2 regions of the Arthrobacter sp. sptzw42 genome follow, and region 1 is predicted to be linked to the other one. Evidence: predicted binding sites of a transcription regulator. Region 1 holds the regulator's gene; the other holds the start of a gene.

Evidence for each region. The regulator HspR, encoded in region 1, represses chaperone genes until heat shock. The targets are predictions, from matches to a motif close to AAGTTGAGTCNNNNNGACTCAACTT.
Region 2: the regulator HspR is predicted to act here: its motif matches at 11,978-12,002, upstream of clpB (ATP-dependent chaperone ClpB).

The regions. Positions count from the first base shown of each region.
Region 1 covers NZ_JBNHEX010000003.1:59,211-73,685, reverse strand. Annotated here, with positions in the region: gene AC5RT4_RS04385 (DHA2 family efflux MFS transporter permease subunit) at 196-1,698, shown strand; gene urtE (urea ABC transporter ATP-binding subunit UrtE) at 2,682-3,374, opposite strand; gene urtD (urea ABC transporter ATP-binding protein UrtD) at 3,367-4,176, opposite strand; gene urtC (urea ABC transporter permease subunit UrtC) at 4,173-5,324, opposite strand; gene urtB (urea ABC transporter permease subunit UrtB) at 5,321-6,205, opposite strand; gene urtA (urea ABC transporter substrate-binding protein) at 6,240-7,505, opposite strand; gene AC5RT4_RS04355 (heat shock protein transcriptional repressor HspR) at 7,859-8,284, opposite strand; gene AC5RT4_RS04350 (DnaJ C-terminal domain-containing protein) at 8,298-9,269, opposite strand; gene AC5RT4_RS04345 (nucleotide exchange factor GrpE) at 9,353-10,072, opposite strand; gene dnaK (molecular chaperone DnaK) at 10,075-11,943, opposite strand; gene AC5RT4_RS04335 (hypothetical protein) at 12,185-12,481, opposite strand; gene AC5RT4_RS04330 (NUDIX hydrolase) at 13,018-14,130, shown strand; gene AC5RT4_RS04325 (MMPL family transporter) at 14,297-14,475, opposite strand, start outside.
Region 2 covers NZ_JBNHEX010000003.1:187,537-202,011, reverse strand. Annotated here, with positions in the region: gene purF (amidophosphoribosyltransferase) at 1-262, shown strand, start outside; gene purM (phosphoribosylformylglycinamidine cyclo-ligase) at 259-1,419, shown strand; gene AC5RT4_RS04995 (ATP-binding cassette domain-containing protein) at 1,571-2,380, shown strand; gene AC5RT4_RS04990 (ABC transporter ATP-binding protein) at 2,377-3,180, shown strand; gene AC5RT4_RS04985 (MFS transporter) at 3,177-4,430, shown strand; gene AC5RT4_RS04980 (ABC transporter substrate-binding protein) at 4,509-6,086, shown strand; gene AC5RT4_RS04975 (ABC transporter permease subunit) at 6,086-7,816, shown strand; gene AC5RT4_RS04970 (DUF3073 domain-containing protein) at 7,991-8,224, opposite strand; gene AC5RT4_RS04965 (septum formation family protein) at 8,498-9,223, shown strand; gene clpB (ATP-dependent chaperone ClpB) at 9,292-11,949, opposite strand; gene AC5RT4_RS04955 (hypothetical protein) at 12,103-12,486, shown strand; gene AC5RT4_RS04950 (hypothetical protein) at 12,547-13,245, opposite strand; gene AC5RT4_RS04945 (sulfate/molybdate ABC transporter ATP-binding protein) at 13,336-14,400, opposite strand; gene AC5RT4_RS04940 (ABC transporter permease) at 14,397-14,475, opposite strand, start outside.

The DNA.
Region 1 (14,475 bases):
CACCGGAGATTTCCCGCCAAGACGACGACCCAACGAAAGGTTGGCGCTGAGCCGGTTTGACCTTCACATTAGTGTGAATGTGGAGACTGAAATACCGACAAGCTCTCCGATGGAGCGGTGCTTTGTCCAGTCGGTAATCCTGTGGATTCCGACCCGAACCGATGAATCCTACGAGCACCTTGGAGTCAACAGCTTATGAGTAGTGACACGCATCTCGCCCCTGCAACAGGGCCGGCCGGCATCATCGCCGATCCCCAGGGAGCGGTTACCGGCCCGAACACGACCAACTCGGCACCAACGAAACGATTGTCTCCGGGAGAGGTCCTGACGATCTCCGTCCTGGTCTTCTCGGCGTTCGTGGCGTTCCTGTCCGAGATGGTGGTCGGGGTGGCGCTGCCACAGATCATGGACGACCTGAACATCACGGCTACGACCGGGCAGTGGCTCACCACCGGCTACGCCCTCACCCTCGCGGTGATCATCCCGACCACCGGGTACATCATGCAGCGGTTCCAGCTCCGGACAATCTTCATTGTCAGCGTCGGTCTGTTCACCCTCGGCACCCTGATCGCGGCAGTTGCCCCCGGCTTCGCGCTGCTGCTCACCGGCCGGATTGTGCAGGCCCTCGGTACGGCGGTGTTGGTCCCGCTGCTGATGACGACGTCGATGGGTCTCGTTGCGCCGTCTCGTCGTGGACAGATGATGGCGTTAGTCACGGCGGTGTCTGCCGTCGCACCCGCCCTCGGTCCCGCCTTCTCCGGCCTCGTGATGTCGCAGCTGACCTGGCGGTGGCTGTTCATCATCATCTTGCCTCTGTCGGTCCTCGGCCTCCTCATCGGGGCAATCAAGATGCCGAACCTCACTACGCCGCGGCGAATCGGATTCGACACGTTGTCGCTGGTGCTCTCCGCGATCGGATTCGGCGCGTTGGTGTACGGACTAGCGAGTGCCGGCGAATCCAGCGGCGGTCACTTCTCAACAGCGTTCTGGATCGCGATCCCGCTGGGCGTGGCGGGAATCGCAGCATTCGTGTTGCGTCAGCTCCGATTGCAGCGCCGTGACGCGGCCGTTCTGGACATGCGGATCTTCATGCATGCCGGGTTCGCACGACCCGTTATCGTCTTTTCGTTCCTGGTGATGGGCGCCTTCAGTCTCGCCACCCTGCTCCCCCTCATCCTGCAGGAATCCCTCGGACTCGGTTCATTGGAGACCGGGCTGCTCATGGTGCCCGGCGGCGCGACGATTGGGATCGTGTCCCTCCTCGTCGGCCGCTACTACGACCGCATCGGAGCCCGGGGGCTTGCTATCCCGGGAGCCATCGTTGTCAGTGCCGGCTGGTGGTTCATGACGGCCTTCACCGAGAACACCTCGATGTGGGTGGTCCTGGCAACCTACATGTTCGTCTGCGCCGGCCAAGCGTTCGCCTGGGTCGCTCTCTTCACCATGTCGCTGGGATCGCTTCCTAGTGCTCTCGCTCCGCACGGCAGCGCCGCGCTCAACACTATCCAGCAGCTCGGCGGCGCGGCCGGTTTGGCAGTACTCATCGCGGTTCTCAGCTCGAACGCCGACGGCACCGACGCTACCTCCATCGCAAATGGTGCACGCGCTGCATTCACAGTCGGCACTGTTATCGCAGTCGTCGCCCTCGTGACCGCGGCATTCCTTCCGCGACACACGCGCAACGCGGACGAAGACTGAACGGCCAGCAGGACCTGACCTGTCGGCTATCGGTCGCGTCTGGCAGTGGCGAGATTGACTGGCAATGGATGCATAGAAGGAAACCGGCAACCTGCCACCATCATCAGAACACCCCCATCCGGTCATCCGCAGGACGACAACCGGGTCCGTAAGGCACGCAAGCGCCCAAAGCGAACCCCCTCTGGAGGGCCGCTGAGTTAGCAAAACGGGCTAAGTGGTCGCTACAGCTCAACGACAAATTCATGCTCCCTTTGAAAGCTTGTGACCTACGACCTCATAAAGGACTAGCACATGGGCCAGGAGCTTGTTCAGGTTCGGCCACACCCCAACCTGACGTCAGGTGGCAGCCGACAAGTTGTCAGACTGAAGCGTAATTGCCGCTTTTCTGACACGCACTCAAGAAACTCATAAAGTCCAACCTGACACTTCGGATGGGGTGGGCCAGAGTACCTCCCGGACCAACAGGATGTTGAAGAGCATCCCGTCTACAATGCAACCCGTTCGTCTCATGCCGGGCGTCCTGCAGGCAGCGAAAGAGCACGGGCAGGATGTCAGCCGCGCTGGGCGCAACCCGCCATGCCGCCCCGCCGGCGTCCTGGCCTCTTTTGAATGGAGCACCAGAACCGGTTCCGCACCGTCTGCATCCAAAGGGACGGCGCCGTGCGTGCATGCATCTCCTTCGGCTGCGCCAAATATTCTGGTTTACGGGTTCAAGTTCGGCGGTCGAAGGCCTCTGGCATTTTCGGTATCCCAAGTGCTCCGCTGGAAGCCCTCGGAAACGCGAGCCCCGCATGCCCTCCGGCGGTGAGGCTCCCGGGTCGCGGCCGCCGTTACCCCACCCCAGGGGTGGCGGCGGACAGACCGGCATACTGACGCCGGTCCCAGCGGGCAAGCTTCTTGCCCTTGTCACTCCACCGGTTGTTGTCATCGTTGGCGTGGTGCAGGCGGAAGATGAGGACATCAGCACCGGCATCCTCCGCGGCTCAGATGAGCATGGCCTCCCGAACCGTACCGGCCGAACCGGCACCGCCGGGACCTGAAGAGGAGACCCTTCCCGCCGACAAGACGTAGTAGCTGTCCGCGGCCTGCAGGGCAAAGCCGATGTGTTGCTCCACAAGGAGGATGCTCATGCCTTTCCGCTGGGACAACTCGACGATGGTCGCTTCTATTTCGGTGACGATGTTTGGCTGGATTCCCTCGGTGGGTTCGTCAAGGATCAGTAGGCGGGGGTCTGTGATGAGCGCCCGGGCGATGGCGAGCTGCTGCCGCTGGCCGCCCGAAAGCAGCCCTGCCCGGCGTTCCAGTAATGTCTGGAGCGCCGGGAACATGTGCAAGGCTTCCGCCACCCGTTCGGGGCCGTTCCTCCGCCCGTCCGCTACGAGCTGCAGGTTCTCCATGACGGACAGCTGCCCGAATGACTGCTGGCCCTGCGGCACGTAGGCCATTCCCCGGTCTACCCTGCGGTGCGGGCGTAGAGCCGAGATGTCTTCCCCGTCAAGGGTGATGCGTCCCGCGGTCGGCTTGAGAAGCCCGACGACGGCGCGCAGCAGCGTTGTCTTGCCAGCGCCGTTGTGCCCCAGGACAGAGACAACGGCTCCGTCCGGGACGCTCAGGCTGACGTTGGAGATGACTTGGGTACGTCCATAACCGGTCTCCAGATTTTCAACTTCAAGCATCAGTGGCCTCCACTCGCGAGGATCCAAGGTAGACATCCTGCACTTTTTGATCTGCCTGCACCTGGGCAACACTTCCCTCGCTGAGGACCTTGCCCGCTGCAAGCACGGTGACGGACGTTGCGAACTCCCGCACGAAATCCATGTCGTGTTCGACCACCACCGTGATACGGCTGGCCGCTATTCGACGCAACAACTCCCCGGTTTCGAACCGCTCGTCCTGGCTCATCCCGGCAATCGGCTCGTCCAGCAGGAGGACGTCCGCGTTCTGCACCAGAAGCATGCCGATCTCCAGCCATTGCTTCTGTCCGTGGGCGAGAATGCCCGCCTGTTTTCCGGCCGATCCCTCCAGCCCGATGATTTCAAGCGCCTCTTCCACCGCCGCATCCACGGTCCTGCGCCGACGGAGCATCCGAAGCGCACCGCGGCCGGCGCCGGCCGCGATGTCCAGGTTCTGGAGTACGGAAAGATTTTCAAACACGCTCGCCGTCTGGAATGTACGCCCCACCCCCAGCCGTGCGGTTTGGTGCACTTTCCGTCCGAGGATCTCTACCCCGGTGTGGTTCACTGATCCCGTGGCAGGTACCAGGCCGGTGATCGCGTCGATCACCGTTGTCTTCCCCGCGCCGTTGGGGCCGATCAGGAACCGCAGGTCGCCCTGGATGACATCGAGGCTGACGTTGTCCACGGCCAGGAATCCGTCAAAGGAGACGGACAGGTCGCGGACTTCCAGGTATTTGGGCCGGCCATGGCGGAGCCCTCCGGCCCGGGGCTCACCGTTCGGGAGCAGGGTGGGCGTGGTCATCTGCGGGCCTCCTCAGGGATAACTGTTTCTTCAGCTTCCGGCGATAGTGCCGCAAACGCTGGCGTTGTTGGTGCCGCGGGCACCGATACAGCCGGACGAATTCTGCGCCGCCTGCCCACGAGCGCCGGCACTGAAGCCAGCCCGCCGGGCATGAACCCGACCACCAGGACAAACAACAGGCCTTGGAAATACACCCAAAAGGAGGGAAAAGTGGAGGACAGGCCGGACTGGGCGGCGGCGACACCGACAGCACCGAGGACCGGCCCCAGCAACGTGGCACGGCCGCCGATGGCAACACCAATGAGGAAGGCGATGGAAGGGATCACTCCTACGTCTGCCGGAGAGATGATTCCGACGAGCGGGACGAACAGTGCGCCTGCAATGCCTGCCAGGACAGCGGCAATCACGTAGATGACGGTTTTAATGGTTGCCGGATCGTAACCAAGGAAGCGGACCCGTTCCTCCTGGTCCCGTACCGCAACCAGCAGCTCGCCGAGCCTGCTGTGCATCAGCTGCCGGGCGAGGGCTATGGACAGCAGGAACACTGACGCCGCAATCATGTACAACATCACCTTGTTGCTCGGGTCCTGCAGGTCATAGCCGAAAAATGACCGGAAGCCGCTCAGCCCGTTCGAGCCGCCAGTGGTGGCCTGTTGACCAATAAGGAACACAGCGAATGCAGCGGCCAGCGCTTGGCTCAGGATTGCGAAGTAGGCACCCTTCACCCGGCGCTTGAAGACCGCCAGACCCAGGACAAGTGCCACCAGCGCCGGGATCAGCACCACCGCAAGCAGAGTTACAGCCGGGCTTCGGAACGGCTCCCACCAGCCGGGCACCTCGCCGTTGCCGTAAAGGGACATGAAGTCCGGCACGCCGGAGCCGCCGAAAAGTGACGCGTCGGCAAGCTTCATGTGCATCGCCATGATGTAGGCGCCAAGCCCGAAGAACACCCCCTGGCCAAGGGTCAGCATGCCGCCGCGCCCCCACGCCAGGCCAATGCCCACCGCCACGATAGCGAAGCAAAGGAACTTTCCCAGCAGTCCCAGGCTGAACGCTGGAAGAATCACCGGTGCAACACCCAGGAGCAGGACCGCACCGGCGGCGAACGCCGCCGCAGTACCCAACCGTCCGCGCAGAAGGCCCCTCATGCCAGGCTCCTCGTCTTGAGGCTGAAGATGCCCTGCGGCCGGAGCTGAAGGAACACCACGATCAATATCAGGATCAGGACCTTGCCGATGCTCGCCGTCGTCGAGTACTCAAAGATGGACTGCAGCACGCCAAGGGAAAATGCGGCGATGACTGCCCCCTTGATTTGGCCAATGCCACCGGCCACCACCACCAGGAAGGCATCAACGATGTAGTTGGTGCCGAGGTAGGGACTGGTTGAACCAATGAGGGTGACAGCGACACCGGCTACACCGGCCAGGCCGGAACCGATGAAGAACGTTAGTTGGTCGCTGCGCCGGGTTGAGACACCGCTGGTTTCTGCCAGGTCCCGGTTCAGCACAACAGCCCGGATGCGGCGCCCCAGTGGCGTAGCCCTAAGCAGGAGGACCAAACCTGCCAGGCACACCAGCGAGAGAGCCAGGATAAAGAGCCGGGTCAGCGGGATCGGCGCACCCAGCAACTCGATGTTTCCCTGAAGCCAGGCTGGCGCGCGGACATCCACGCTGGGTGCGCCGAAGAGGTCCCGTGCGGCTTGCTGCAGGATGAGCGCTACCCCAAAAGTAACCAGAAGCGTGTCCAGGGGCCGGTGGTACATGCGGCGTAACAGCACCGCCTCGAGCACCAGCCCCAGGACACCGCCCACGACGAAACCCACCGGAATGGAAACCAGCAGTGAAACCCCGGCATCCGAGATGGCCTGCTGAACCACAAAGGCTGTATAGGCTCCGGCCATCATAAATTCACCGTGGGCCATGTTGATGACACCCATTTGACCAAAAGTCAACGACAACCCGAGTGCCGCCAGGAGCAGCACGGAACCGAGGCTGAGCCCGGCGAACATCTGCCCTATCAGGAGTTCCATTCCAGCAGGCCTTTCTTCGATGTGTGGGCAGCTGTTACTTGGCCAAATCCTTGGCCCAGTCGTAGGTGGCCAGGAAAGGATCCGGTTTAACGGCTTCCGGTGAGGACCAGACGGTGTCAATGAGGCCCTCCGCGTTGATCTTGCCAATCCGGGGAGTCTTGGTGATGTGGTTGTTCTCCCCGTCCACTGTCACCAGGCCTTCGGGCGCCTCAAAGGTGACCCCGTCCGCTGCGGCCTGAACCTTGTCCACGTCGAATGACCCGGCCTTTTCCACCATGGCCTTCCAGAGATACAGGGAGGTGTAGGCAGCCTCCATGGGGTCGCTCGTCACCCTCTCGGCACCGAACTTCGCCTTGAACGCTGCGACGAACTTCTTGTTGGCTGGGGTATCAAGGGTCTGGTAGTAGTCCCAAGCCGTCAACTGTCCTTCAACGTTGTCCAGGCCGACGCCGGGAACTTCCTCTTCGGCAATGGAAACCGAGACAACGGGCATGCTGTCAGCCGCCAGGCCGACGCTCTTGTACTGACGGAAGAAGGCCACATTGCTGTCGCCGTTTAAAGTGTTGAAGACCGCGTCGGCTTTGGAGTCCCGCACTTTATTTACGATGGTGGAAAACTCGGTCGAGCCGAGCGGCGTGTACTCTTCGCCTAGAATTTCCATGCCCTTGGCAGCGGCGTAGGCCCGAATGATCTTGTTGGCCGTCCGCGGGAAGACATAGTCGCTGCCCACCAGGAAAAGCGACTTTGTTCCCTGCTCAGCCAGGTAATCCAGAGCGGGAATGATTTGCTGGTTCGTAGTGGCGCCGGTATAGAAAATGTTTTTCGACGACTCCAGGCCTTCGTACTGCACCGGATAAAACAGAAGGGCATCGTTGGCTTCGAACACCGGGAGCATGGCTTTGCGGCTTGACGAGGTCCAGCCGCCGAAGACTGCAGCTGTGCAGTCCTGTTGAATGAGTTTTCCGGCACGCTCGGCAAACTTGGTCGGTTCGCTGGCGCCGTCCTCACTGACCACCTGTAGCTGCTTGCCCAAAACACCGCCGGAAGCATTGATTTCCTCCGCGGCCAGGGTCAGGGAGTCGAAGACGGTGCTCTCGCTGATGGCCATGGTGCCGGACAGGGAGTTTATGAAACCCACTTTGATGCTGTTGCCTGACGTGTCCACACAGGAACTGCCGCTGCTGGCGGTGGAGCCTCCGGACGCCGGGTCCGCAATCTGGCTGCCACAACCTGCCAGCACCGTGGCCACAGCGGCCGCAGTAAGGGGAAGGAAAGCGCGTTTGTTAACCGAAACCCTCATGTGTACCTGCTTCTCATTCAGCCGCTGCCAAGGCAGCGGCTCGCCTCCAAGGCCTTGGGAAGTGACCTCTTGCGATGAATGTAGGAGCCGATTGTTTCGGTGCCTGGAGGATTGGTTTCGGGACAGTTTCCAAACTGTTGCCTGGGCTGGCCCAAAGCCACGGCGCAGGAAGTAACGCGCGGAAGAACCGCGGGAAAGCGGGACGCTGAGATTTAACCTGCGGGAAACGTGCTGATTCGTAACTTAGGCCTGCGGGCCGGACACAATCCACGAAGGCAATGGCACCGCTCACCTGCGGTTATAGGAAAATAGGCGGCCAGCGGCCGGCTCGCGCCAGGCGGAAGTAGCGGCGCCTACCGCCCGATGGCGCGCGGCCGCCAGAGCACCACGGCCTGCGACCGCGGCCGGGGCCGTTGGCCCCGGGCCAGGCTCACCACGTCGCCGGCAGCACCGGCTGCGAAAATGCGCGAATCGAATGGCTGCGGCCGGCGGCTCAGTTCGTCCGCCAGCTCGGAAACCCGGCGCTGCAAAGCGGCCACCTGGTTTTCGAGCTCGAGGATCCGTTTGATGCCTTCGAGCGAGACGCCTTCCTGGGAGAGCCGCTGCACCTCGCGCAACATGTTGATGTCGCGCTGCGAGTAGCGGCGGGACTTTCCGGGCGCGCGGCTGGGCGAGACGATGCCCATCCGGTCGTACTGCCGAAGGGTCTGGGGGTGCATGTCCGCCAGTTCAGCCGCCACCGAAATTACAAAGATCGGCTGGTCTGAGTTGATGTCCACGGCTCACCCGCTGCTAAAGCCGGGCCTTGGCGGCCAGGCCCTCTCGGACGTCAGCGCCGGCTGTGGCATCGGCAAACGCCTTCACCGCAGCTTCAGCTTCCTTGTTCAGGTTCTTGGGCACGGCGACGTCGATGGTCACCAGCAGGTCCCCGGTCCCCTTGGACGTTTTCACGCCTTTGCCCTTGACCCGCAGCGTACGGCCCGACGGCGTACCGGCCGGCACGCGGACCCGCACCTTTTCGCCGTCAATGGTGGGCACTTCGATATCGGCACCCAGCGCAGCTTCGGGAAAGGTGACCGGGACGTGCACGCGGAGGTTGTCGCCGTCGCGGGTGTAAAACTCGTGCGGCTTGACCGCCACGGAGACCACGAGGTCGCCGTTGCCGGCCGGACCCGGCTGGCCCTTGCCTCGCACCCGGACCTTCTGGCCGTCCTTGATGCCGGCAGGCACGCGGACGTCGATGACTTCACCGCTGGGTTCCCGCAGCCCGATGGTGGTGCCGCGGATGGAACCCGAGAAGGAGATGCTGGTGGAGGCAGACCGGTCGGCGCCTTTCTGCGGAGCGCGCTGGAAACCCGTCTGGCCGAAACCGCCGCCAAACAGGTCCGCAAACTCGGGCGGGATGCCGCCCGAAGAAGGATTGAAGCCCCCGGCGTGGCGTCCGGTGTTGCCCGTGAAAAGGCCGCCGAACATGTCCTCAAACCCGCCGTTGCCTCCTCCGGCACCGCCGGGAGCAAAGCGGGCCCCGCCTCCCATGGCGCGGATGGCGTCATACTGCTGGCGCTCTTCGGGATCGGAGAGAACAGAGTGAGCCTCGGAGATGTCCTTGAACTTCTTCTCGGAAGCAGAGTTCCCCGAGTTGGTATCAGGGTGGTGCTCGCGTGCCAGCTTCCGGTAAGCCTTCTTGATATCGGCGTCGGAAGCGTCCTTGGCGACACCAAGGATCTTGTAAAAGTCCTTGTCCACCCAATCCTGGCTAGCCAATGGCGTTTCCTTTCGAAAGTTATGAATCGGTGGTTGAGCTTATCGAAACCCAAGTTTCGACAAGCTCAACCACCGGAGTATAGCTACGCAGGTACTGCGACGATGACCTGGGCGGCCCGGAGGACGCGTTCGCCTGACTTGTAGCCGGAGCGGAGCACCTGGCTGACGGTGTCAACTTCGATGTCCCCGCCGGGCTGCTGGATGAGGGCCTCGTGGATCGTGGGATCGAACTCCACGCCGGTCTCGTCGATCCGAACCAAACCGTAGGTCTTCAGCGCGTTCTCCAGCTTTGCGGCGATCGCGGCGAAGGGGCCGTCGGCGAGGTCACCATGCTGCCGGGCGGCGTCGACGTCGTCCAATACCGGAAGCAGGGAGTTCAGGACGCCGATGACGGCCATCTCCCCTGCCACGGCACGGTCGCGTTCAACGCGCTTGCGGTAGTTGACGTACTCGGCCTGCAGGCGGAGGAGGTCGTTCTTCAGCTCTGCCGCCTCAGCTGAGGAGCCACCTGCCGAAACGCCCTGCGCCACGGATTCCTCTGCCGGCACCTGGATGCCGTTGAGGATCTCTTCGGCCTGGGCAAGCGCGTCGCCGTCGGAATCCACTGCTTCAGAAGGGTCGCCGGGAACAGTGTTGCCGCCTTCAGCGTGCCCGCCCTCGGGGTGGCGGGCAGCCCCGGTCACCGGGTCAACCTTGCGGTTGTCCCGGATGACCGGTTCCTGGCGGCCGTTGCCCTGCTGCTCCTGGAGGTGCTCTTCACGGGGTGACGTGTTGTGCTCTTCCTCGTTACCGTGGTGCGGCATGGTTACTTCTTCGCTTCGTCTTCGTCGATGATCTCGGCGTCGACGATGTCTTCGTCGCCCTTGTCACCGGCCGGAGCGCCGCCTTCAGCACCTGCGGCACCGGTTGCGCCGTTGGGGGAACCGGCCTGGGAGTAGATGGCCTCGCCCAGCTTGCCCTGGGAAGCCTGGAGCTTCTCAAAGGCGGCCTTCACTGCGGCGTCGTCCGTGCCTTCAAGGGCCTTCTTGAGGTCGTCAACGTCGGTCTGGACCTCGGTCTTGACCTCTTCAGGCAGCTTGTCGGCGTTGTCGGCGATGAGCTTGTCCACGGAGTAGGCAAGCTGCTCGGCGGTGTTGCGGGTGTCGGTGGCCTCACGGCGGGCCTTGTCCTCGGCTGCGTGCTCCTCGGCATCCTTGACCATGCGGTCGATGTCTTCCTTGGAGAGGCTGGAACCGCCCGTGATGGTCATGGACTGTTCCTTGCCGGTGCCCTTGTCCTTGGCGGAGACGTGGACAATGCCGTTGGCGTCGATGTCGAAGGTGACCTCAACCTGCGGGACGCCGCGCGGAGCCGGCGCGATGCCGGTCAGCTCGAACGTTCCCAGCGGCTTGTTGTCGCGGGTGAACTCGCGCTCGCCCTGGAAGACCTGGATAGCCACAGACGGCTGGTTGTCATCAGCCGTGGTGAAGGTCTCGGACCGCTTAGTGGGGATGGCGGTGTTGCGCTCGATCAGGTGCGTCATCACGCCACCCTTGGTTTCGATGCCGAGGGACAGCGGGGTGACGTCGATCAGGAGTACGTCCTTGCGCTCACCCTTCAGCACACCGGCCTGGAGGGCTGCGCCAACAGCGACGACCTCATCCGGGTTCACGCCCTTGTTGGGCTCCTTGCCGCCGGCCAGTTCCTTGACCAGGTCGTAAACCGCAGGCATACGGGTGGAGCCGCCGACGAGGACGATGTGGTTGATGTCGGAGAGCTTAATGCCGGCTTCCTTGATCACATCGTGGAAGGGCTTCTTGGTGCGCTCAAGCAGGTCCTTGGTGAGGTCCTGGAACTTGGCGCGGGTCAGCTGCTCGTCCAGGTGGACCGGGCCGTCGGGGGTGACGGACAGGTACTGGAGGGAGACGTTGGTGCTGGTGGAGGAGGAAAGTTCCTTCTTGGCCTGCTCTGCTGCTTCGCGGAGGCGCTGGAGGGCGATCTTGTCCTTGGACAGGTCGATGCCCTTGACCTTGAGCTGGTTGAGCAGGTAGTCAACGACGCGCTGGTCCCAGTCGTCGCCGCCGAGGCGGTTATCACCGGCGGTGGCGCGGACCTGGATGGTGGAGAAGTTGTCTTCGTCCTTGCCGACCTCCAGCAGGGAGACGTCGAAGGTGCCGCCGCCGAGGTCGAAGACCAGGATGAGTTCGTCTTCCTTGCCCTTGTCCAGGCCGTAGGCCAGTGCCGCGGCGGTGGGCTCGTTGACGATGCGCAGGACGTTCAGGCCCGCGATCTCGCCGGCTTCCTTGGTCGCCTGGCGCTCGGCGTCGTTGAAGTAGGCCGGGACGGTGATGACGGCGTCGGTGACCTTTTCACCCAGGTAGGACTCGGCGTCGTTCTTCAGCTTCATGAGGATACGCGCGGAGATTTCCTGCGGGGTGTACTTCTTCTCATCGATGCCGACGGTCCAGCCGGTGCCCATGTGGCGCTTGACGGAAGCGATGGTGCGGTCGATGTTGTTGACGGCCTGGCGCTTGGCGATCTCGCCGACCAGGACCTCGCCGGACTTGGAGAATGCAACGACGGACGGCGTGGTGCGGCCACCCTCGGCGTTGGCAATAACGGTGGGCTCGCCACCTTCGAGAACGGAGACGACGGAGTTGGTGGTTCCGAGGTCGATACCTACTGCACGTGACATGTATTGCTTCCTTCTTTTCTTGGAAACTGCGGGCGCCCAGACAATTGAGCGTTCTGCACTCAACTCTACTCAGGGCGTCAGCAATGTCAATCCAAAGTTGAGTGACCTACGCTCAAGTCTGGGTTTAGGCAGTGCGGGGCGGGCTTGGGTTTCCGCGAAAAGCCGGTGTTAAAAGCGAACGACGACGGCTCTCCGTTTCGCTGCTGGAGAACGCCGCCGCCGTACTGCCTGCCTGGTTGTGCTACCTGTCTCCGTCCCGGTGACCGTGAAGGGGCCCCCGCTCCTCCGCGGTGGTGTTGACCTGCCCGTCCGTAAGCCTTTCGCGGATGCTGTCCGTTTCGTGGGCCGTTCCGGCGGTGCCGGCAGAGCCGTAGTCGCCGTCCTCGTATTCCCCGTCTTCAAGGTTTCGGGCAGCGTCACCGGCGGTGCCGGCATCTCCGTAGTCGCCGCTCACGTATTGCCCGCCTTCGCCCTCAAGGCCGGGGGCAGTGCTTCCTTCGCGGGGCTCCTCGCCGAAAGTTTCCTGGTTCTCAGTCATGGTGCATCTCTCCTTTGAGTTCCGCGTCCATGCGGGCGCATTTGCAGTCTATCCAGCAGGACTTTCCGTCAACAGGGTTCCGAATCGGCCTATGGTTCACTAAGTGCATGACGTGGCCAGAGGATTTTTGGGGAATGCACTTCGCTGACTGGGTGTCACTCCTTCCGGCTGCTATTGCCGTCTATGCGGTTTTTAGCGCCTGGAGGGCGAGACCCGCGTCACTGATGGGGAGACGCCGACACGCAGCGATGAAGGGCGTTCGCGTACCTCGCAAATCATCCTTCTCGCGGGTAAAGGCAATAATCCGGGGTGCTCCACACAGCGCTGCTGACGAACTCAACTGGCTGGCGAACATCTACTCATCGCACCGGTTATATCAAGATGCTGACGTCGCGCCCTCGAATTTGATCAGTTACAGCGCAAATCGCAGCCAGATCGTGGATTTGTCGAGGGCGTATCTGGCATATGCCGCCGACCTCAGGAGAGGTTCTCTGTTAGGTACGGCCGCGGCTCCTGTTGTAACTCAGGAAATACAAATGGCCACCATGACCGCAAACCTTTTAGCAGAAGCTGCGTCTGGCCAAACTATGAAGACTCCCGAAAGCTTTAAAATCGAAAGTCCAAAATTTCGGAGGGAACTCGAGATATTCAACTTGCCAGAGCTGACTTCGGGAACCTTGGCTTATGACCTTTTTGTCAGCTATAGGCGCCACCGCTTAGCGCCCTCAGCACCAACTCAAACCATACCGAGGACCGATCGCCCACAATCCCTCGAAAATCCTGGCCTTGAGCAGTTCTCACTTAACGTTTCCGAAGAAGACCTTTTATTGCTGTCAGAAAAGCTCGCAAAACAACACGCTTTCGACGGCGTTTTACCCCGACTGCTGGATTGGCGAATGGAAAGAGATGAATCGAACGGCAGACTTCGCCTCCACCTAGCATTGTCGGAGACAACGTTCGGCGCCGTAATCCTCGATCATTATCCTGCTGCATTTAGAGACATGACCGGTGAAAATCGCAAAGTAGATGGGGCCTACGCCCGACTCCTCACACTTTCCGCCTCTGTTATAACATCAGACAAGATGCTGCTTTTTGCCAGCAGATCGAGATTGGCAGGATCTCATCCCAACCAATTCGGTCCCGCTGTAAACGGCAATCTCGAACTTCGAACGCGCAAGGGAGTGTTTCCTGACGGCGACGAATATGGACTTCCTGATCCGAGGAGGGCGTTGGCAAGGGAGGCCCGCGAAGAGCTGGGGTTGCGGTTGGGGCCTGCAGCGTTTCAGACCCTGGGCATAGGAAAGTTCACGGTTGATGACAAAGAGCGCGGGACGAATGTCCTCATGACACTAGCCCAAGTGGAACAAACCGCTGACCAGATTCGGCAGGGCGTACGGGAGTCCGACCCCATGGAAGGCCGGTGGGAATTGGGTGCTCATCTCCTAGCAGCGCCTCTGCCTTCCAATGACAGTGACGTCGATCTTATGTTGTCTTGGCTCCTTCATGATCCTCGCCTCACCCCACACTCAGTGCTGGTGGGATGCGCAACGCTAGCTCGCTTCTTTGCGGTTGATGCCGCGCGTATCCAAAACGCTGCAGCCGCGCCCACCGGCGCATGGGCAACCGAAGTGCTCACTTTGTCATCGTGACTCTACTTACCTCAAGCAACCGGAGCATGGATGCGCTGTCCGACCTCAGCGCCCGGGGAAAGAAATGAACCCAAGCTCCTCCGGCCGCCCTCCTTATTGTTCAGCTCTTATTGGACGGTGGCCGGAAGGGGCGCCTGCCAGGCAGGGCACCCCCATCAGGTCCTGCTTACCGGCGGCCGGCTCCTTCCAGGTCGGTTTCGTGGCTCCGGCCGGCCTCGCCCCATACGGCGGCGTCCTGTTCGGGGCGGCCCGGCTTGCCCGGCCACCAGATCCGGGGACCGATGTCATAGGCCAGGGCGGGCACCAGCAGCGAGCGCACCAGGACGGTGTCAAGCAGCACTCCGA
Region 2 (14,475 bases), 130 kb from region 1:
CATCGAGCTTCCGGGCGCGGACAAGCTCGGGAAGAACCTCCTCGAACGCACCGACCTCGGCGGCCTGAAGCCCTCGCCTTCCGCCCTCCCCGGTGCCACCGCGGCCCTTGCCGTGGACTCCGAAGAGGACCCGGCGGAGAAGTCCGGCGCCACCGGCTGCGATCCCGGACCGGACTCGGAGTTCGAGAACCTGCTGACCGAAGCCGACCTTGTGCCAGACGTACACGCCGCCGCCGGCACTGACAAGAAAGAGTCCGTATGACTTCCGCTGCCCCCGCCTCCGGCAACACCTCCGGGAACACTGCAGGCATCACTTACGCCTCCGCCGGTGTCGATGTCGAAGCCGGCGACCGCGCCGTCGAGCTGATGAAGGGTGCCATCAAGGCCACCCACAACTCCTCGGTAATCGGCGGGGTAGGCGGGTTTGCCGGCCTCTACGATGTCTCCACGCTGCTCACCTACAAGAAGCCGCTGCTGGCCACGTCCACCGACGGCGTGGGTACCAAGGTTGCCATTGCCCAGGCCATGGACGTCCACGACACCATCGGATTCGACCTGGTGGGCATGGTGGTGGACGACATCGTGGTGGTGGGTGCAGAGCCGTTGTACATGACGGACTACATAGCCTGCGGCAAGGTGGTGCCCGAGCGCATCGCCGATATTGTCCGCGGCATCGCAGCGGCCTGCTCCGTCGCCGGCACCGCACTGGTGGGCGGCGAAACGGCCGAACACCCTGGCTTGCTGGGCGAACACGAGTACGACGTCGCAGGCGCAGCCACCGGCGTTGTTGAGGCCGACCAGCTCCTGGGACCGGACCGTGTCCGCGCCGGGGACGTGGTGATCGGCATGGCTTCCTCCGGCCTCCACTCCAACGGCTACTCGCTTGTCCGCCGCGTAATCAACCACGCCGGCTGGGCATTGGACCGCCAGGTTTCCGAACTGGGCCGCACCCTGGGCGAGGAACTCCTCGAGCCCACCCGCGTCTACGCCGCGGACTGCCTGGACCTCGCCCGCACCTTCCCCGTCACCGGCGCATCAGCGGTGCACGGCTTCAGCCACGTGACCGGCGGAGGCCTGGCTGCCAACCTTGCCCGCGTACTCCCGCAGGGCCTCGTGGCCACGGTGGACCGCTCCACCTGGGAACTGCCCGCCATCTTCAAGCTGGTGTCCGAACTAGGCAACGTCCCGCTGGCGGACCTGGAACGCACGCTGAACCTGGGCGTAGGCATGGTGGCCATCGTCTCGGCTGACGCCGCTGACGCCGCAGTTGCCCGCCTCAACGACCGCGGCCTGCCTTCCTGGGTGATGGGCACCGTCACCGGGGACTCCGATTCCATCCTGAAGTCTGGCCCGGACTACGTTCAGGGCGCCAAGGGTGTGGATGGCGGGGCAGTCCGCCTGGTCAACGCCTACGCCTAGCATTTCCTCGACGCCGGTGGGTGCCTTCAGGGGTACCCACCGGCATTTTTGTGCCCGCTGCACCTCTTGGGCGCATTACGGTTTGCGTAATTGCGAATGATTATTGTTAGTATGAGACCTGCCCTGAGTCCTGTTACGAAATGATGCCCAGATGCCTGCACCCGCCCTCTCCGTGAAAAACCTCGCGCTGGCGCATGCAGGCCAGCCGCTGGTGCATCCCCTGACGTTTTCCGTCCACGCAGGTGAGTGCGTTGCCCTGTTGGGCGCCTCCGGATCGGGAAAGTCACTGACGGCCGCCGCCGTGACTGGAACCGTCCCGGAAGGGATCACCGTCAGCGGGGCAGTCACCTTCCCAGGGCATCCGGCCGTAGCCGGCAAGGTGCAGGCAGCCCCGGGGAACGCGGCATTAATCCGCCAGGACCCGCAGACCTCCCTCAATCCGCTGGTCCCCGTGGGCAAACAGCTCCTCCTTCCGCTGCGCAGGGCCGGGCTCAGCCGGACGGACGCCCGGACGCAGGCTGGCCGGTTCCTGGCCCGGGCCGGAATCGAGCAGCCTTCAGCCATCCTGCCCCGCTACACCGGCGAGCTGTCCGGCGGGCAGCTGCAAAGAGTCTGCATCGCCCTGGCACTGGCCTGCGGTACCCGCGTCCTCGTGGCTGATGAGCCCACTACCGCCCTGGACGCCGTCACCCGGCTGAAAGTACTTGCGACCCTCGGCGCTTGGGGGGCCGAGGGCCGCACGCTTCTCTTTATTACCCATGACCTCGCGGCCGCCGCCGCGCTGTGCAGCCGCGCCATGGTCATGGAGGGCGGCCGGATCGTGGAAGACGCACCGATGGCGCAACTGCTCCGTACTCCGCGGCACGCCTACACCCGTCGGCTGGTGCAGGCAGCCGGTGCAACTTCGCCCTCGGCTTTTCCGGGAACCCCCGCGGCTGGAACAACAGCGGTGGCAGCATGACCGCCGCCCTGGCCGCAAATGGCATCTCCTTTGCCTACCCGCCCCGCGGCTTCCGCAGCAGGCGACCCGCGGAAAAGACGCTGGCCAACGTCAGCCTTGCCCTCTCCCCCGGCACCAGCACAGCGCTTGTGGGAAGCTCCGGCTCGGGCAAGTCCACCCTGGTGCGGATTCTCCTGGCCATGGCAAAGCCCTCCGCAGGCACCGTGACGCTCGGCGGACGGACCGTGGGGCCCGGAACCGCCAAAACACTTCGCTGGTACCGCCGGACAGTGCAGTACATTCCGCAGAATCCTGCAGGCAGCCTCGATCCCCGGATGACCGTTTGGCAGCTGTTGATGGAACCGTTGCGGCAGCTCCGGCTGGAAGGAAACCACCGGGAGATGATCGGCGATGCGCTGGAACGCGTCGAGGTGCCGGCTGCCCTGATGCACCGCCGCCCGGGGGAACTGTCCGGCGGGCAAAGCCAAAGGGTGGCCATCGCCCGCGCCCTGGTTGTCTCGCCCGCCTACCTCTTGGCCGACGAACCCGTCAGCGGCCTGGACCTCCCCCTCCGGGATACCGTGCTGACATTGCTGGCCGGACTGGTGCGGAATGACAACCTGGGACTGCTCCTGGTCACCCACGACCTGGAAACCGCCCGGCTGTGCGGCACCACGGCCGTGCTTGCAGGCGGCACCGTCGTGGAACAAGGGCCATCGGGGAAGGTGCTGGAAAACCCCGCCAGCCCGGCCGCCGTCGAGCTCGTGCAGGCCTCGGCTAACCTGCAGCTCCACTGCGCCGTCCCGGCGGGTGCCCTGTGACCGCCCTCAGCGCTGCAGAACAGACAGCAGCAGAACCCCGTCCTGCCCCTGGCCTCCTTCTCGCCAGCCAGCTCGTCTTCAACATCGGCTTCTATGCGGTGGTTCCGTTCCTGGCTCTGGTGATGACCCAGGACTTCGGAATGACCGCCACCGCGGTGGGCGTGGTCCTGGGCGCCCGCGTCTTCAGCCAGCAGGGACTCTTCCTGGCGGGCGGGATGATCACGGACCGTTGGGGGCCGCGCCGCGCCATGCTGGCGGGCTGCCTGGTCCGCATCTCCGGCTACCTGGCCCTGGCTCTGGCCGGCAGCTTTCCGCTGTTCCTCCTGGGCGCCGTGCTCACGGGCATGGGTGGGGCACTGTTCTCCCCGGCCCTGGAATCACTGGTTGGCAGGGCAGAAGAACGACGGCGGAACACCAGCGGGAAGGCACCTGGACTTTTTGCGCTCCTCGCCATCTGCGGAGAAATCGGGGCCGTGGCCGGCCCTCTGGTGGGAGCACTGCTGCTGGGGTTTTCCTTCAACTGGGCCGCGGTGGCCGGGGCGGCGGTCTTTGCCGTCATGACCGGGGTGCTGTGGCACCACGTGCCGGCCCGGGCCGGAACACCTGCTCCAGCCCGCCTGCATTCCCCTGCCCTGCCCGCCGACGGCGTCCCCGCGATGCTGCGGGACAAGCGTTTCCTGGCCTTCGCCGCCCTTTACAGTGTGAACCTGCTGGCCTACAACCAGCTCTACTTCGGCCTTCCCATCGAGCTGACCAGAAGCGGCGCAGGACCTGAGGCCCTGGCCGTGCTGTTCGCCGTTGCCTCCGTCCTTACCGTGGCGCTGCAGTGGCCAATCTCCCGGCTGACCACCCGAATGGGCGCCGGGCGGGCATTGACAACCGGCTTCTTCCTCAAGGGCCTGGCCTTCGCCACCATGGCCCTGCTTGCCAGATTCCCTGCCACCGGCACCCTGCAGCTCCTGCCGCCCCTGCTGCTCGTGGTGGGGCTGTGCCTGGGGCACATGTGCATCGGACCCGTGGCCATGCCGCTGGTCCTCGACTTTGCCCGCGGCCGCCTGACCGGCATCTACTACGGACTTCTTGCGAGCATGGGCGGCTGCGCAGTGCTGCTGGGCAACTTCGTCCTGGGACCGCTCTACTCAGGTGCCTCCCGGCCGGGCCCTGACGCCGTCTGGCCCTGGGCGGTGATGGCGGCACTCATGGTGATTCCCGCCGTCGGACTTCCACGGCTTCTGCCGGCCAGGCGCTGAACCGCCGCGCATATCAAGTAAACGCTCATTCCGGCAGTAAGCCGGCTCTCCCACCGACAATCGAAGCAGGTAACAAACGTGCCCAAAAAACGACTCCAAACAGGCGTAACTACCCTTTCAGCCCTCCTGATCGCTGCCGGCCTGAGCGGATGTTTCGCCGGCACCGAGCAGGCGGCCGAGGGCGGGGACGGTGCCGGCCGGATCAAGGTGGCCATGCTTCAGCCGCCCCGGTCCGGGTTGTCCCCGTTGAGCGACGACGCCTTCAAGCTGTCGCGCTGGAAGACCGCCGAAACCCTGGTGGTCCTGGATGATCTCGGCGAGGCCAAGCCGGGGCTGGCCACCGAGTGGCAGCAGATCGATGAGACCTCGTGGCGCTTCACTCTCCGGGAAGGTGTGCAGTTCCACGATGGGACAGCCATGACGTCGGCGGAGGTTGTTGCCTCCCTGACCGCTGCCGCGAAGGCCAGCCCTAAGCCGAGGATCCTCGACGGCGTCGAACTTGCGGCCGATGCTGACGGTCCCGGCGCTGTAGTGGTCAGGACGTCGACGCCCGATCCACTTCTGCCCCAGCGGCTGTCCAGTCCCCAGCTGGCCGTCCTCGCGTCCTCGGCTTACCAAGAGGGCGGCATGGTTGACCCGCGGAATGCAGGCACAGGGCCGTACCGGCTGGTGTCTGTGGACGGCACCTCGTCCGCACGGCTGGACCGCTTCGACGGGTATTGGGGTGAAAAAGCGGAGGCCGACGGCGTGGACGTCCAGTTCGTCCCGGACGGAACCGCCCGGGCAGCGGCTCTGCGGACCGGGGATGCGGACATTGTCGAAGCCATACCCGTGGGTCAGGTGGAACAGATCGATCCCGCCCTGGTGCACGAGGTGCCAATGCCGCGGACCAACACGCTCTACCTCAACACTGCCGCGGGTCCGTTCGCTGATCCGGCCGTCCGCGCCGCTGCCCGCGGGGCGATCGATGCCGGCACCGTTGTGGACAGGGTTTACGAAGGACGCGCGGACAAGGCAGCCGGGCTGCTCGGCCCGGCCCTTCCGTGGGCGGCGGACGAGCGGAATAACGAAGGGTACGCTGCAGCCCTTGCTGCCCGCGTTGCCGCAACCGCGGTGAAGGGGACGCCCATCCGGCTTGGAACCTTCACCGACCGGGCCGAGTTGCCGGAAGTTGCGGTCCAGCTGGAGCAGCAGTTGGAAGCCGCCGGTTTCACCGTAGAGCAGGATGTCCGCGAATACCAGCACATCGAGGCGGACGCCCTGGCCGGGAAATTCGATGCCTTCATCCTCTCCCGCGCAACTGTGCTGGATTCCGGTGATCCCGTGGCCTACCTCTACAGCGACTTCTCCTGCAGCGGATCCTTCAACATTTCCCAGTTTTGCGATCCGGCTGTGGACGCAGCCTTGGCCAGGGCCGCAGGCATTCCTGCCGGCCCGGAACGCCGTGCTGCCATCGCGGCCGCCGAAGGCCTCATCCTGGCCCGCGACCCCGCCATCCCGCTGCTGCACGAACGGGTCATCCAGGGCGAATCCGTAAGGGTGCGGGGCGTGGAGCGGGATCCGCGCGAACGGGCCCTGATCACGGGCAGGACAGCAGTCAGCAGCACGACGGAAAGCACGGGCGGCGGGTCCACCGGCACAGGCGCGGCCGGCTGATGCCCGCTCTGGTTTTCCTGAAGGTCACCGTCTCGCGGATCGTCGCCCTCCTCGGGCTGGTGGTGCTGATCGGGATGATGCCGTGGCTCTCGGGGCGTGGCGCCGAGTACACCATCCTCCGTGCCAGGTACGCGGACCGCGAGCCCACGCCGGAAGCATTGGCTGCCATCCGGGCGGAGCTCGGTTTGGAGCAGGGACCGGTGGCCATGCTTGGCTCCTGGGTCCAGGGGGTGCTTGCCGGTGACCTTGGCACGTCCTGGATCAGCAATACTCCGGTGGGACCCGGCGCCGCGGCTGCGTTGAGCGTGTCGGTGACGCTGATGGGTTTCGCCATTGCCATAGCAGCCGTTATTGCCCTGCTGATCTGCGCGCCGGCCGTAGTGGACGGCCTCCGGCAGCGGCGGAGGACAGCGTCCGGCGCGCTTTCCGCCGCACTCACCTCGCTGCCGGAATTCCTGCTTTCCGCCATGCTGCTGGTGGCAGGTGCCATCTGGCTGCAGTGGTTTCCGCCCTTCGGTTGGAAGGGCCCGGAGTACGCCGTCCTGCCCGCCCTGGCCCTCGGCATTCCTGCGGGCGGCCTGATGGGGCTGCTCCTGTCCGACGCCATCCGCGCCGGCTTCGGCGAGAAGTGGGTGGGCACCTGGCGGTTGGCAGGAACAGGACCCGGGCGGCTGACGCTGGCTGTGCTGCGGCGGGCACTGCCATCGGTGCTGCCACAGATCGGGCTGGTCCTCATCGGACTAACCGGCGGAGCGGTGGCGGTGGAAAAGGTCTACGCCATTCCGGGGCTCGGCCGGTTGCTCCTCGGTGCCGCCGGCGCCCAGGACATTCCCACCCTCCAGGCGGGCATGCTGGCACTGATGGGGCTGGCACTGCTGGTGGGAACGCTGACGACGGCGGCGCGGTACCTCCTGATTGGGCCCGCGGTCCGCTTCGGCACGCTGCCGCTTCCGGAGCCGGCGCGGTCAGGGCGGCGCCGCCGGCCGGCGGTGCCGGCAGTCGCAGCTGCCGCCTTGCTGCTCATTGTCGGGGCCGGGCTGCTGCGTGATCCCTTCACCTCCGCCCACGCCAGGCTCGCGGCACCCACCTGGGCGCTGCCCTTTGGTGCCGACGCCAGCGGCCGTGACCTCCTGGCCCGGGTGGGACACGGCGCCCTGGGGACGCTGGGGACTGCGCTGGTAGTGGTCCTGGTCTGCCTGGCGGTGGGAATCGCCGTCGGGCTGTTCCCCTTGGCCGCTGCGGGGCCGCTTGAGGTGGCCAACGCCGCGCCGCCCATCCTCGCCGGGCTGGTTGTTGCTGCCGTGCTGGGACCCTCGGCAGAGGGCGCTGCCCTGGCCGTGGCCGCCGTAAGCTGGGCTCCGCTGGCCGCACATACCGCCGCGCTTGCCCAGGAGGCACGGGCGCAATCCTACGTGCAGATCCTCCCTGTTCTGGGGGTGGGCAGGGCGCGCATCATGCTTCGCTACATCCTGCCGGCGGTGGTGCGGCCGCTCCTGCGCCACGCGATGCTCCGGCTGCCGGGGGTTGCCCTTGCCCTGGCGGCACTCGGGTTCCTGGGGCTGGGACCCCAGCAGCCGTCACCAGACTGGGGCCTGATCCTGGCCGAGGGCATCGGCTACGTGGAACGGGCGCCGTGGGCGGTCCTGGCACCGGCTTCCGCGCTGGTCCTGGCGTCAGTTCTGGCTGTGAGCCTGGCCGGACAGCAAAAAGCCCGCCCCGGCACCGTATAAGGCGAAGGGGGCGGGCTTTATGTCTGCAGTTCAGCACCCTCAGTCTGCGAAGACCAGGGGGCTACAAAGAAGCGCAGCACTGATCCGAGCTGAAAGACCGGGACCCCGATACTGAATCCATGAGTGCGACGGTGTCACAGGGCTGTCCGGTTACGGCAACAGACCTCGGGACAACTAGCCGATACGACGGGTATCTACCTCGTCGTCATCTTCTTCCAAATCATCCGCGTACTTGTCCACGTAAGCCGAATAGTCCGGTTCAACCGGCTCGTTGGCGAAACGGCTGGGAGCGCGGACTTCTGAACTCTTGAGCTCACGCTGGAGAGCTGTGTAGTCAGTGTTCGGGGAGTAGTACTTGATGTCCCGAGCCTGTTTAGTAGCTTTTGCCTTTTGACGGCCGCGCCCCATGGCGTGACCCCCTTTTGTACTCGGACCGGAGGTGGTCACCTTGGCTATGGTGAGGCCCCGGAATGTTTGGTCAATTTGTCGTACACCTAGATTACATGCTTTCTACTGCTCCCGCTTGCCAGGCGCGCTCCCGCAGTGCCGATGCACATCACATGCAGTACCGCTCCTGCCCTGCCCAGGCCGGAATCAGGCTTTTTTCTTCGGTAGAGTCACATCAGCAACTACTGAGCCCGGCCGGAATTCCGGCGCCCGCGCGGAGAAAAACGCAGGAGGATGCACCCCGTGAACCACCAGGACGTCCCGCCCAAGCCCGCCTCTTCGCCCGCCGCCGGCCTGCCCACGGTACCCGCGGCCGAGTATGGAGTCCCGGCAGTCGAGCCCCCGTTACGCAGGCGGCAACAGCGGAATGAAGCCGGGGCGGGGGGCCGCAACCGGTCGGCCCTCCCGGAGGGGCCCGAAGCGGGCCGCGGGAGCATCAACCAGCGGACGCTGTGGAAGGCGTTGTTCGTTGTTGTTCTCCTGGCGGTCATCGGCTCGCTCGTTTGGCTTGCCCTGTGGTTGAACAGCAACGAAAACCAGGAGGCGTCCGGAGGCGCCGCTGCCGGTGTGCTGGAAACCGCCGCCACTCCCCCCGCCAGTCCGCTGCCCCTGCCCCGCGAGGCGGAACCTGCCGACTATGCCCTGGGCGACTGCTTTAAGGACTTCAGCCCGGAAGCGCTGAAAGCCACGGTTGTCCCCTGCGACACCGGCCATTCAGCCCAACTGGTCGCCTTGTTCCGCTACCCGGAAAGCGAGTCGTACCCGGGCCCCGAGGCGTTGAAGGCCAAAGCCCTGGAAGCGTGCCAGGCCGCAAGACTGGGACCTGCGGCCAACGAGTACACCCTGAACTTCGAGCGGAGCTTTCCCAGTTCCACCAGTTGGGAAAGCGGGGACCGCAGGGTGGACTGCTACGTCACCTCCCCCGGCGGCAACAACGTTAACGCGAGCGTGCTGCCCTAGCGCCTGGGGCACCAGGCGCCAGGGCAGCACGTCCTGGCCCGGCTACACGTCCACTGCTTCCGGTGGGCCTATTCCTTCCGGCGAACCACCAGTCCGGTTCCGGGGACCGCACCGCCGTTGGGCTTGGCCAGCGCTTCCAGCCCCTCGATGGTGAGTTCAACGGAATCGGTGGCCGTGTCCACCAGCACGGTGTCGCCGTCCGAGATTTCGCCGGACAGGATCGCCTTGGCCAGACGGTCGCCGATTTCCCGCTGGACCAGACGGCGCAGTGGCCGGGCGCCGTAGGCGGAGTCGAAGCCGGACATCGCCAGCCAGGCGCGGGCGCCGTCGGTGACGTCGAGGGTCAGCCGGCGCTCGTGCAGCCGCCGTCCCAGTTCGCCCACCTGGAGTTCAACGATGCGGGCAAGCTCCTCCACGGACAGCGGGTCGAACAGCACCACTTCGTCCAGCCGGTTCAGGAACTCCGGCTTGAAGGAGGCGTTGACGGTGGCCATCACGGCGTTCCGTTTGGCCTCGGCATCCAGCGAGGGATCAACCAGGAACTGGCTGCCCAGGTTGGAGGTCAGCACCAGGATCGCGTTGCGGAAGTCCACGGTGCGGCCCTGGCCATCGGTGAGGCGGCCGTCGTCGAGCACCTGCAGGAGGATGTCGAAGACCTCGGGGTGGGCCTTCTCCACTTCGTCCAGCAGCACTACCGAGTACGGACGGCGGCGGACGGCTTCGGTGAGCTGGCCGCCCTCCTCGTAGCCCACGTAGCCCGGAGGGGCACCCACGAGCCGCGCCACGGAATGCTTCTCGCCGTACTCGGACATGTCAATCCGCACCATGGCGCGTTCGTCGTCGAACAGGAAGTCCGCCAGTGCCTTCGCCAGCTCCGTCTTGCCAACGCCTGTGGGGCCAAGGAACAGGAACGAACCGGTGGGGCGGTTGGGATCACTGATGCCGGCGCGGGCGCGGCGGACGGCATCGGACACGGCGGTGACGGCCTTCTTCTGCCCGATCAGCCGCTTTCCGAGCTCCTCCTCCATGTGCAGCAGCTTCTGGCTTTCACCCTGCAGCATCCGGCCTGCGGGGATCCCCGTCCAGGCGGAGATGACCTCGGCAATGTCGTCTGCGGTCACCTGCTCCGCCACCATCTGGGCGGACTTGTCCGTGATGGCGGCTTCGGCCTCTGCGGCAGCGTTCAGCTCCCGCTCGAGCGCCGGAATTTCGCCGTAAAGGATCCGTGATGCCGTCTCAAGATCCCCTTCGCGGGCGGCCTTGTCGTACGTGGAACGCAGCTCGTCCAGCTTCGCCTTGAGGTCACCCACCCGGTTGAGCCCGGCCTTTTCGGCCTCCCAGCGGGCATTCAGCGCAGCCAGTTCCTCTTCCCTGTCCGCCTTGTCCGCCCGCAGCGCGGCGAGGCGCTCCATGGAAGCAGCGTCGGTTTCGCCTTCCAGGGCGAGTTCTTCCATCGTGAGCCGGTCGACGGCGCGGCGGAGCTGGTCGATCTCCTCGGGTGCCGAGTCGATTTCCATCCGCAGCCGGGACGCGGCCTCATCGACCAGGTCGATGGCCTTGTCTGGCAATTGGCGCCCGGAGATATAGCGGTTGGAGAGGGTCGCTGCTGCCACCAGGGCAGAGTCTGCGATGGCAACCTTGTGGTGCGCCTCGTAGCGCTCCTTGAGGCCGCGGAGGATGCCGATGGTGTCCTCGACGCTGGGCTCACCCACATACACCTGCTGGAAGCGGCGCTCCAGGGCAGGGTCCTTTTCGATGTTCTCGCGGTATTCATCGAGGGTGGTGGCACCGATGAGCCGCAGTTCGCCGCGTGCCAGCATGGGCTTGAGCATGTTGCCCGCGTCCATGGATGAGTCTCCGGTGGCACCTGCACCCACTACCGTGTGGATTTCATCGATGAAGGTAACGATCTGGCCGTCGGAGTTCTTGATTTCCTCGAGGACGGCCTTGAGGCGCTCTTCGAACTCGCCGCGGTACTTGGCGCCGGCCACCATGGAGGCGAGGTCCAGGGCGATGAGGGTCTTCCCGCGCAGGCTTTCGGGCACGTCCCCGGCCACCATGCGCTGGGCCAGTCCTTCGACGACGGCGGTCTTGCCCACGCCGGGCTCACCGATGATGACGGGGTTGTTCTTGGTCCGGCGGCTGAGGACCTGGACGATCCGGCGGATTTCGTTATCGCGGCCGATCACCGGGTCCAGCTTGCCGGACCTGGCCATGGCGGTGAGGTCCGTGCCGAACTTTTCCAGCGACTGGAAGGTGTTCTCCGGGTCCGGGCTGGTGACTTTTCCGTCGCCGCGCACGCCCGGCAGGGCGGCGAGCAGCGCTTCGTGGGAGGCGCCGGCGTCACGCAGCAGCCGGCCTGCGGCGTCGCTTCCGGCCGACAGGCCCAGGAGGAGCACTTCAGTGGAAACAAAGGTGTCGCCCAGCCGGTCGGCTTCCTCCTTCGCGTTTTGGATGGCCTGCAGGGCGGGCCGGGACAGCTGCGCCTGCTGGCTGGACGCCCCGGACGTGGCCGGCAGCGCTTTGATGGCACTGCTGGCCTGGACGCTGACAGCGTCCGGATCGGCGCCGGTTGCGCGGAGAAGCGCCACCGCTACGCCTTCACGCTGGTCCATCAACGCTTTAAGCAAATGGGCAGGTTCCACCTGCGGGTTGCCGGCGGTGGAGGCATTCATGGCCGCAGCCGAAAGAGCCTCCTGGCTCTTGGTGGTGAATTTGACGTCCAAAGAGAGCTCCTTTCAGGGCAATTGATCTAAGTTGAGTCTACTACGCTCAACTTTGGATGGGGTACTTTTTATTTTCAGTTTTCCCACAGCGAACCCGCACGCCTCACTTCCCCCCCCGTTTCCAAGCAGAGCCATCCACCCTAGGATCGGCTTGTGACCGGGGAGCACAGTGCCGCCGGCGCACAGGAGACCGGACAGGCAATGAAGAAGTTTGTTGTTCTCTACATCGCAGCACAGTCGGCCCAGGCGCAGATGGCCGAAAGTTCGCCGGAGGCAGCCCGGGAAGGCATGAAGGCGTGGATGGCGTGGGCCGAGGGCGCCGGCGACGGCATTGTGGACCTGGGCACCCCGCTGGGAGCGGGGAAGGAAATCACCTCAACCGGTACCTCAGATACCAGCACCGGCGTCGCAGGTTACGGAATCCTCCAGGCCGAGGACCTCGCCGGTGCCCAGGCTCTGTTGGACGGCCACCCGCACCTCATGATGCCCGGCGCCAGCATTCAGGTTTACGAGTCCCTGGACCTGCCGGGGATGTAGGCCGCCGCCGTGGGGAGCAGGCCGAGGACCGGCATCCGCTCAACGGCAACGGCAGCGGCGTCAGCCCGCCGGGTAACCGGCCGCCGGTTTGGTCTCGATGTAGTTGATGACCAGGAACTCTCCCGCCGGGACCAGTTCCACATACCAGCGCGTGGGCTTGTCCAGGTCCTCCCAGCTGCCTTGGCCGGCAACCACGGGGCGGTACACGGCATCGAACTTCAGGAACGTGCCGCTGTCTGTGGCGCTCGAGTCGATCTCCTGCAGCAGTTCGAACATTCCCCGCCCGCTGCTTTCCGGTTCAGCAGAGCGGACCGCTGCCAGGTTCTGCTGGTTCATTACCTTCACGGAGGTGAAGTACTGCTGCCAGGCCACGTCGCTGTGCGACGTGAAAAGGGTGTTCGAGTAGGCCTCCGCATTCCTGGCCGCAAGCCGCTCGACACAGTTCCCGGGGACCGCGGTGCCTGGAGTCCAGGCGCTGACCAGCTCCGAACCGGCGTTGAGCCAGGCGCTGTACGCGTTCAGGACACTGCCGATCGTCTCGCGCGGTGTGCCGATGGGGATCCGGACCGGCAGCAGGTCGTTCTGGCCAACGAAGGGGCACTCGGCCGGCAGCGCGGACACCGGCGTAGCCGGGGCGATGTCCGGCAGAGGGGCCGGCGACGGGAACAGGCTGCAACCGCTTGTGCCAGCCAGCAACGCAAGGGCGGCAGCCGCCGTCGTAATTTTTCTGCCGAGGACATGCCCCGCTGGTACGTTCATTAGTTCTCCCCCAATACGCCGCGCCCGTCCGCGCGACGCTGACCAGCCTACCCTTCGGGCTCACCGCACCATTAGCCGGGGCCAGAGCGACTAGTTCGGGTAGATGGCCACGGACCCGGCCTTGATCACGAAGTACACCCGCATGCCTGGCGCCAGCGCGAGATCAGCGGCGGCGGCCGGCGTGATGTCCGCGTTCAGCTGCCCGCTTTCGCCCGCGCGGACGCGGACCCCGTCCCCGTGCGGCTCCAAATCGGTGATGGTCACCGGAAAGGCGTTGCGCGGGCTGCCGTGCGCTTCAGACAGGAAAACCGAAACGGCCGACGGCGGGAAAACCGCCACGCCTGGCTGTCCGGCGGGCAGCGGGCCCGGAAGCTCGTGGTGCTGCCCGTAGAGGTTCAGCCCGCCGGACCGAAGCCCATGGTCCGTTATTTCGCCGGCCAGGAAATTGAGCCCTGCGAGCCCGGCGGCGAACCGGCTGCGGGGCCGCTGGAGAACCTCCCGGGTGGGGCCTTCTTCTGAGATTCTGCCCTTCTCCAAAATGACCACGCGGTCCGCCAGCATCAGGGCATCCAGGACGTCGTGGGTGATGATGATGGCCGGCCTGGCCGCCAGGACCCGCTTCAACAGGCGGCGCAGCAGCGGCGCGGAATGGATGTCAAGGGCAGCCATGGGCTCATCCAGAAGAAGGAGCCCGGGATCTGCTGCCAGGGCGCGGGCCACGGCAACCCGCTGGGCCTGGCCGCCGGACAGCCCCGCCGGACGGCGGCCATGAAGATCCTGCGCTTCCACCTCGGCCAGCCAGCGCGCAGCTTCTGTCCGTGCCTGGCGCCTGGCCACCCCGGCGCTCCGTGGCCCGAAGGCCACGTTTTCCAAGGCGTCGAGATGCGGAAACAGCAGGGGTTCCTGGGCGAGCAGGGCGGTGCCGCGGCGGTGCGGCGGCGTCCATGTCCTCCTGCCCGGCGAGAGATCGAACAGTGTCTTCCCGTCAAGCTCGGCCCGCCCGCTGTCCGGCCGAAGCAGGCCTGCGATGGCGGACAGCAGGGTTGATTTACCCGCACCGTTCGGCCCCATCACTGCCACTGTTTCACGGGGGCCGACAGTGAGGGCCACGTCCAATCCCCGCTCCGCCACGGTTGCCTCAAAGATCAACGTCACGGGCCGTTCCCGCCCGGCGCGGCGGCCGTCGTCGTGCGCTGCCTGGACGCCCGGAAGGGACTGTTGCCGGGCCGG